DNA from 4 places in the Rhodococcus sp. 06-1460-1B genome. Region 4 is predicted to be linked to each of the others. Evidence: predicted binding sites of a transcription regulator. Region 4 holds the regulator's gene; each other region holds the start of a gene.
What was found. The regulator LexA, encoded in region 4, represses DNA repair genes until DNA is damaged. The targets are predictions, from matches to a motif close to CGAACANNTGTTCG.

Region 1 (2,203 bases), on a different contig from region 4:
TGGGAATCTCGTAACGTGAAAGAGATCGTCGATCGTCTGACCGCCTGGGACCACGCAGGCATTGCCTACGCGGTGGCGACGGTCATCGCGGTATCCGGAAGTGCCCCTCGGCTTCCGGGTGCCGCGATGGCGGTGTGCGCCGACGGGGAGGCAGTCGGCAGTGTCTCCGGTGGCTGCGTCGAAGGCGCTGTGTACGAGCTGTGTCGCGAGGTTCTCGAAACCGGCGAGTCCAAGCGAGAGTCGTTCGGCTACAGCGACGTCGACGCTTTTGCGGTCGGGCTGACTTGTGGGGGAGTGATCGAGGTGTTCGTTCGCCTCGGGCCTCCGCGGGCCGTGTTGGCAGCCGTTGCGTCGGACACTGCAGTGGCGACGGTGACGATGCTCGCCGGGGCCGGGCAGTCGCTTGCGGTCTCGTCCTCGGCAACCATGGGTACCACCGGTTTTTCGGACGTCGATGCAGTTGTCGTCGGCGAGGCGTTGGCGATGCTGGAGTCCGGGGGTACCGGCATCCGCTCGGTGCGGTGTCGGCCGGATCTCGACGTGTTCGTGCAGTCCTACGCCACCGCCCCGCGGCTGCTGATCTTCGGAGCCATCGATTACGCCGCAGCGCTGGCGCGTGTCGGAAAGTTTCTCGGATACCTCGTCACGGTCTGTGATGCACGACCAGTATTCGCCACTGCTGCACGATTTCCCGATGCCGACGAGGTGGTCACCGAATGGCCGCACAGCTACTTGGCACGTACGACTGTCGATGCCCGCACGGTGATCTGCGTACTCACTCACGACGCCAAATTCGATGTGCCGCTGCTCGAGGTGGCCCTGCGCCTGCCGGTGGCGTTCGTAGGGGCAATGGGATCGCGTCGGACCCATGAGGATCGCGCGGCCCGATTGCGTGACGTCGGATTGACCGAGCAGGAGCTCGCACGATTGAAGTCGCCCATCGGCTTGGACCTGGGAGCCCGAACGCCCGAGGAAACTGCGCTGGCCATCGCGGCGGAATTCGTCGCGGCCAGACGCGGGGGTAGTGCGCTGCCATTGACGCACACCGCCGGCCCGATCCACCACGACGCCGAGACTGCCGAATACGCTTAGGCCCACATCACACCCCCACGCACTCCGCCCGGACAGAGCGCCTGCTCAAAGGCCTGAGTCAGGCAAATCTGTTTCTTGTCGGTAGGTCGAGATACGCTTTCCCCAGTTCGAACACATGTTCTTAATTGTTGCTCACCGGGGGGTGAAAAATGGGTGCAGTACCGACCGTGTCGCTGGAGGCGTTGACCGCTGCCGCGCGGGAAGAGAATCGGCATGCGGCCCGAAAGATCGCTGCCTGCTACGACTTCCACCTCACCTGCATCGCGCAGGATGCGAAGCATCGGCAGTACAGCCGGTACGGACGCACCGAACTCGCTGTCGCGTTGGGATGCTCGGCGACGGTCGCCGAGGCCTACATCTCTGCCGGGGTTGCCCTGCGCACCCGTCTGCCGAAGCTTCGGGGAGAATTCGAGGCCGGGGAGATCGACCTTCCGCGAGTGAGGGTGGCGTGCCGGATTCTCGACAACCTCTCCGACGACATCGTGAAGTCGGTCGAGGACGAGATCGTCGAGGCGGCCCGCCGGTCGTCACCGGGTCCACTGGAGAAGGAGATCTGGGACATTCTGCTCCGGGTCGCACCGGAGGAAGCGGCAGCGTTGCGGGAGTTCGCGAAGAAGTTCCGCAATGTTTCGTACGCCCCAGCTGGGGAATTGGCCCGGATCCGAGCAGAATTGACCGCCCCCGAAGCCGCAGCCGCATGGCAGCTCCTGGAGGAAATGGCCGACACGCTCTGCCCGAAAGACCCCCGCGGCAAACAGGAACGACTGTGCGATGCGTTCATGGCCCGGATGCACGGAGAACCCCGGCTGGCATGCCTGTGCCAACGCGCGGACTGCCCGAAGACCGAGACCGAGACCGAGACCGAGACCATATTGCCGGATCGTCGGGTGCCGTTGACGATGATCACCGTCGACATCGCCACTCTCATCGGACTGTTGGCGAATCCTGCGTATCTGGCCGGGCACGGTTCCATCGATCCTGATCTGGCACGAGAGTTGGCCCGCAACAGCCAGTGGCAGATCCTGCTCACCGAAGCAGTGACCCTTGCAGAGAAACTCGGACTGGCGGTGCAGAACTCGGAGACCGGGGAGTGGGAACGACGATCGAACAG
Region 2 (2,203 bases), on a different contig from region 4:
CCCGATGTCGCTGTCCGCCAAAGCTGTTCGCAGGGAGTCGGGTTCGTGTACCGCAAGTGTGGCCATCGCAATTCGTGGCCCGACTCCGGAAACCGTGAGCAGCAGCTCGAACAGCTCACGTGATTCCTTGTCGGGAAACCCGTACAGCGTTTGCGAGTCCTCGCGCACGATCATGGTGGTGAGCAGAGTCGACTCGCTCCCCCGATGCAGCGTCGCCAACGTCGCCGGTGTGGCATTGACGCGATATCCGACACCGGCCGCCTCGAGTACTGCGTGATCGAGAGCGATGTCGATCACCGACCCGCGAATGGATGCGATCACCGTGCGCCCGCCTCCTTCTTGGCCAGTTTCTCGATTTTGCGCGCCACCGCGGCGCGAGCTTTGCGTTCCTCGGCCAGACGCGCGTCGTACTTGCGCTTCTGCTCGGCGGCCATCGCCTCGGCTTTGGCCATCCGGGCGATCATCGGCGCGCGCCAGCAGTGACAGATACCCAGAGCCAACGCATCAGCGGCATCAGCGGGAGTCGGCGCGGTCTGCAGCCCGAGAATGCGCATGACCATGGCGGTGACCTGCGCCTTGTCGGCCGAACCGTTGCCGGTGACGGCTGCCTTCACCTCACTGGGAGTGTGGAAGCAGACGTCGATACCGCGCCGGGCCGCAGCCAGTGCGATGACGCCGCCTGCCTGCGCGGTGCCCATGGCCGTCCGTACGTTGTGCTGAGCGAAGACTCGCTCGATCGCCACCACCGACGGTTTGTGGGTATCGAGCCAATATTCAGCCGCCTCGGATATCCGCAGCAGACGCTGCGCGAGATCCATGTCGGCGGGAGTCCGGACCACATCCACGTCGAGAGCGACGACTGTGCGACCGACGCCTCCCTCGATCAAACTGAGCCCACACCTGGTGAGACCGGGGTCGACACCCATCACCCGCACGTCACCACACCTTCCGCTTACGAACTGTTGTTCGATAGCGTAGCGGAGCGCACCGACGGATCAGGGCTACGACACCCGGTCGATCACCGTGAGCAAGCGGACCGGGTCAGTCCTCGTCGTCCAGTTCGGCCATGACCTCGTCCGACAGGTCGACGTTGGACCAGACGTTCTGCACGTCGTCGCTGTCTTCGAGGGCGTCGATCAGCTTGAAGACCTTGCGCGCTCCGTCTGCGTCCACCGGGACGTTGACCGAAGCCTGGAAGCTCGCCTCCGCGGAGTCGTAGTCGATGCCCGCGTCCTGCAGTGCGGTACGCACTGCGATCAGATCGGTCGGCTCACTGACGATCTCGAACGTGTCGCCGTTGTCGTTCACTTCCTCGGCACCGGCCTCGAGAACCGCCATCAACACGTCGTCCTCGCTCTGACCGTTCTTCTCGAGGGTCACCACACCCTTGCGCGAGAACAGGTACGACACCGAACCCGGATCGGCCATGTTTCCGCCGTTGCGCGTCATCGCGACGCGAACCTCGCCTGCGGCGCGATTGCGGTTGTCGGTGAGGCACTCGATGAGGATGGCGACACCGTTGGGTCCGTAGCCCTCGTACATGATGGTCTGCCAATCGGCACCACCGGTCTCTTCGCCTGCACCTCGCTTGCGCGCACGTTCGATGTTGTCGATAGGCACCGAGGTCTTCTTCGCCTTCTGAATGGCGTCGAAGAGCGTCGGGTTCCCGGTGGGGTCACCGCCACCCGTGCGGGCCGCCACCTCGATGTTCTTGATGAGCTTGGCGAAAGACTTGCCACGTCGGGCGTCGATCACCGCCTTCTTGTGCTTGGTGGTGGCCCATTTTGAGTGGCCGCTCATGCGATAGGGCCCCTTCCTGCTCGAAATCAGTGTTGTCGACTTTACTCGCCCGTGTCCTTGCTCCGCCCCAACCGGCGATTACGGGTTTCTACGCGCTGCGCACCATGTCCACGAAGAGTCGGTGCACTCGATCGTCTCCGGTGACCTCGGGATGGAAGCTGGTGGCCAGCACTCGGTTCTGGCGCACGGCCACCACACGGCCCGCAGCAGGCCCGTTCGGGACGGTGGCGAGTACTTCGACGTCCGCACCGACACGCTCGACCCAGGGCGCGCGAATGAACACTGCGCGCATCGGTCCGCCCTCGATGTCGGCGAATTCGAGATCGGTCTCGAACGAGTCGACCTGTCGGCCGAAAGCGTTGCGGCGCACGGTGATATCGAGACCGTCGAGGTGTTCCGCGTC
Region 3 (2,203 bases), on a different contig from region 4:
CGAGTTGGCGAGAGGTGTTGCGGGAGAGTGGTCCCATCCACGGCAGCCAGCCGACGGTGGTGCCGTCGCCGAACAGGTCCCGATATGCACCGCGATCCTGGCTTGGTCCGGCAGCGCTGTCGGTCTCGAGTTCATCCGCCGCGTCCCACTCGGTCGGGTCGGATCGTATTGGGTCGGAGTGGATCGGGTTGCCGGCGTCGATGTCCACCGGGTTGGCTGGATCGGCGTTGTCGGATTCTGCTGCAGCGCGGGTGGTTTCGTCGTCGGTGATGTCGTCGCTGTTCTGACCGCTCAGGCTCTGGAGGTCCTGCAACCGGATGTGCAGGTTGACGTGCGGCCTCTCACCGCCCTCGGTGGGGCGGTCACTGGAGGCGAGGTAGCGGTCGAGGATGTGCCCGAAGGCGTCGGCTCTGCGCTTGGCGGGGCTGCGGTCGTCGGGGGTGCCGTCGGCGGCGGGTCGGGGTTCGGTCAACGGCGAAAGCGCGGTGAGCAGCTTTTCTCCGGTGATCGCATCGAAATCCATCTTCGCCACGAGACGTCCGTTGAGGGTTTTCGAGGCGAAGAGTTCGTTGCGGTCGGTGTCCTCAGGGGGCGGCTTGTCGCTGCCGTAGGTGTCTTCGAGTTTGGTGATCGCTTCACGGATCTTGTCGGTGCGTGCCCCAGGCCCGGTTGCGGCGGTGATCATGGCTTTGCGGGCGATGTCGCGACCCTCTTGCGGGAGGTTCTTCGGGGGTGTTTCGGCGAAGGTGAGAATCAGGGCGGCGTGGTCGACGGACATGACGCCGGTGTTGACGGCGTCGGCGATGTCGGGGAAGTTCTTCAACCCGCGAGCGAGGGCCACGATCTTGTTCGCTTTGCTCGGGGTGAGGAGGGTGGTGGAGGTCAGCCAGCCTGCGGGTCCGGGGAAGCCGAGTTTCTCCCGGCTCACGCGGGTGTCGATGTCGGCGACGAGAGCGATGCGCCGTGCTTCGAGCAGTTGGATCTGGTGGGAGACATCAGCAGCGTCGGCGAGGAGTTCGCTTTCGCTCAGTTGCCAGATCTCCGTGGTCATGGACCAAGTGTATCGAACGTGTGTTCGATGCGCAATGATGGTGCAATCGAAAACTATTGCCGTGCACAAGGATTCGGGATACGAAACTTGTCGGTGGCCCGTGATATGGCCGCAACGTCAGTCGAGTGAGGATCGCCCGGGACCGCTGAACTCGAACGGGGCGGCGCGCAGTGGCTTCGATGTAGGGGTCGGACTGCAATGCACGAGATGTAGAGCAGACCTCTACTGCTGTCGTGTCTTTCGCAGCCACCACAGTCCTGCGATGGGTAGCACCACAGGGATGAAGACGTAACCGGATCCGAAGTGCGACCACACCGTCGGCTCCGGGAAGTCCTGGGGCTGGATGTAGCTGAGGGTGCCGATGCCGAGGACTCCGACGAGTTCGATGATGCAGGAGACCGTCACCACTCGTCGCGATGCCTCGGTTGCTCGTGCCAGGCCGACCGTCGCGATGATGTAGACCACGGCTGCAAATGCCGACAGCAGGTACGCGACCGGGGCGTTGTCGAATCGGGTGGTGAGTTGCACGATCGATCGCGATGTCGCGGCAACGGCGAACACGGCGTAGACGGCGATGAGGAAGCGTCCGAATCCGGTGCGCGTGGCTTGCTGAAGTTTGTCAGGCATATCCGGCCCAAATCTGGCTCAGTCGCAACACCATGGCTGCGAGGGTGAGGACGGCTACGAGGAGCACCGCGGTGCCGCCGCGGGAACGGTCGCCCAGAGACCACCACGTTCCGAGTGGGAGCAGGAACAGCAGTCCGACGAGGTACGACCCGAACGTGAGGCGGTGAATGTCGCGATCGGAGGCGAACATCATCACGAACCCGATCACGGCCTGCAGTGCAACGACGCCTTCGGTAGCCGCGATCGTCCAGAACAGCGCGCGGTCGGCCTTGTTCTTCAACAGAACGGGCCTGTTCGTGGCGAGCTTCACGAGCACCCAGATCCCCACTACCAGGGACAACACGTACAACAAGCCGGTGACGGCGCCGATCATCGAGTTCCTCGTCATGCTGCGGTGGGTGGATGGACTTCCCTTCACAGTAACCGCGTAACACCACGTCAACACTGTGAGGCCCTTGAAACACGACGTTGTTCCGAGCGTGACCAATCGGAAATCGACGAGGCCTGTACTTGTTCCATGGCCGC
Region 4 (2,203 bases):
TGGTGCCGGTGGTCATCTGCTGGGTGCGTACTCGACGAGCGCTCCGTCGTGAACCATGACCGCGCCGGCGGGCTGAGTGGACGCGTCGGGTGTGGTCGCGCTCAGATTCGCGATGCCGATCAGACCGCCGGCCACGACGACCACAGCCAACATCCACAGAACGAGAGAGCGTGGGCGCACGGTCTGGCTCGCGAAATGGGCCGAGGTGTCGTCGAAGTCTCGATCCGCCATCTCACGATCGGTGACGTCGGTCCAGGACTCGTCCACGACAGGCAAGCACGGGCCGTTCTGCGTCCGACGCGCGTGGTTCTGCAACACGGGCCGCGAGCGCCGACGACGCTCGACGACACCGGATCGCGAACGCATACCGGCAGTGGTGGGACGATCGGTGGTGATGGTCATCGGAACCTCGTCTTCGCTCGTTGGATCGATTGTTCGATCAGGCGTTCGATGGACGCTTGTTCGAAGTTCTATCACGCGCCTCCGACAAAGTCTGTAGAAAACGCGACACGAGTCGAACAGATGTTTGATTCAACAGCTGATACACGCTAGATTCGTGTCAGAAACCACACGCCATACGAGTCGACATCATCAACTCCAGTCCGCGTGGATCGATACCGCGTAGACCGAATCCAGCCGCATCAGCAGGAGGCCGACAGCATGAAGGACGAGACCTCGACGAGGTCCATCACCGGTTCCAGTACGACGGGTTCCACGAAAGCTGGTTCCACGCGAGCCGGATCCTCGACGGTCGGCAAGGCTGCAGCCGGAAAGCCGGCTGCCGAGCCGACCCCGAAGGCCATGGAGGTGGGCACCGACATCAGTGCAGGGCTCACCGAGCGCCAACGGAAGGTGTTGGAGGTCATCCGGGCCTCGGTCACCGAGCGCGGATACCCACCCAGCATTCGAGAGATCGGCGATGCCGTGGGCCTGACGTCGACGTCGTCCGTCGCACATCAGCTTCGCACCCTCGAACGCAAGGGGTTCCTGCGGCGCGACGCCAACCGCCCTCGCGCTGTGGACGTCCGCGGACTGGACGAGGTGCAGGCCGACCAGGCCGCGGCGGCGGTGGACGGTTCGGCAGCGTCCGACGAGCAGGATCGGTTGCCGACGCCGACGTTCGTGCCGGTTCTCGGACGGATCGCCGCGGGTGGACCGATTCTGGCGGAGGAAGCCGTCGAGGACGTGTTCCCACTCCCCCGCGAGTTGGTCGGTCAGGGATCGTTGTTCTTGCTCAAGGTCGTCGGCGAGTCCATGATCGACGCGGCGATCTGTGACGGCGACTGGGTGGTGGTGCGTCAACAGTCCGTGGCCGACAACGGCGACATCGTCGCGGCGATGATCGAGGGTGAGGCCACGGTCAAGACGTTCAAGCGTTCCAAGGGTGAGGTATGGCTCATGCCGCACAACCCACTGTTCGAGCCGATCCCGGGCAACAATGCCGCCATTCTCGGCAAGGTCGTCACCGTGATGCGCAAGCTCTGAACTCTGTTCGGACACAACGAAGAAGGGCCGCAGCACAGATGCTGCGGCCCTTCTCTTCGGTCCTGAACGATGGAAAGAATCAGAGATTCAGTCCGCGACCGATGATCTCCTTCATGATCTCCGTGGTGCCGCCGTAGATGGTCTGTACCCGAGAATCCATGTACGCCTTGGCAATCGGGTACTCCTTCATGTAGCCGTACCCACCGTGCAGCTGAAGGCACCGGTCGATGAGCTTGACCTGGTTCTCGGTGGTCCACCACTTGGCCATGGCAGCTTCCTGCACGGTCAACTTGCCGTCGTTGAGCAGTTCGATGAATTTGTCGACCATGATGCGGGTGGCGGTGGTTTCGGTAGCGAGTTCCGCCAACACGAATCGCGTGTTCTGGAACTTTCCGATCGACTTACCGAATGCCTTGCGGTCACGGCAGTACTGAATGGTCATCTCCAGTGCCGATTCCATGGCCGCAGCGGCGACGACGGCAATCGAGAGCCGCTCCTGAGGCAAGTTCTGCATCAGGTAGATGAAGCCCATACCTTCTTCGCCGAGCAGGTTGGCGGCAGGAACCCGAACGTCGGTGAAGCTGAGTTCCGCAGTGTCCTGGGCCTTCATGCCGATCTTGTCGAGGTTGCGACCACGCTCGAATCCGGGCATGTCGCGCTCTACGACCAACAGGCTGAAGCCCTGGGCACCTTTCTCGGGGTCGGTGCACGCTACGAC

Region 1: CH268_RS02210 (HNH endonuclease signature motif containing protein) is a predicted target of LexA. The motif match lies at 1,201-1,214, and genes of this name have one in related genera.
Region 2: ruvC (crossover junction endodeoxyribonuclease RuvC) is a predicted target of LexA. The motif match lies at 956-969, and genes of this name have one in related genera.
Region 3: CH268_RS00350 (HNH endonuclease signature motif containing protein) is a predicted target of LexA. The motif match lies at 1,065-1,078, and genes of this name have one in related genera.

The regions. Positions count from the first base shown of each region.
Region 1 covers NZ_NOYS01000006.1:83,917-86,119, forward strand. The annotation lists gene CH268_RS02200 (NCS2 family permease) at 1-14, shown strand, start outside; gene CH268_RS02205 (XdhC family protein) at 16-1,092, shown strand; gene CH268_RS02210 (HNH endonuclease signature motif containing protein) at 1,242-2,203, shown strand, end outside.
Region 2 covers NZ_NOYS01000030.1:363,476-365,678, forward strand. The annotation lists gene ruvA (Holliday junction branch migration protein RuvA) at 1-321, opposite strand, end outside; gene ruvC (crossover junction endodeoxyribonuclease RuvC) at 318-935, opposite strand; gene CH268_RS17620 (YebC/PmpR family DNA-binding transcriptional regulator) at 1,042-1,800, opposite strand; gene pdxT (pyridoxal 5'-phosphate synthase glutaminase subunit PdxT) at 1,889-2,203, opposite strand, start outside.
Region 3 covers NZ_NOYS01000003.1:20,342-22,544, forward strand. The annotation lists gene CH268_RS00350 (HNH endonuclease signature motif containing protein) at 1-1,051, opposite strand, end outside; gene CH268_RS00355 (hypothetical protein) at 1,274-1,678, opposite strand; gene CH268_RS00360 (hypothetical protein) at 1,671-2,066, opposite strand.
Region 4 covers NZ_NOYS01000018.1:16,602-18,804, forward strand. The annotation lists gene CH268_RS06100 (hypothetical protein) at 13-402, opposite strand; gene lexA (transcriptional repressor LexA) at 802-1,485, shown strand; gene CH268_RS06110 (acyl-CoA dehydrogenase family protein) at 1,565-2,203, opposite strand, start outside.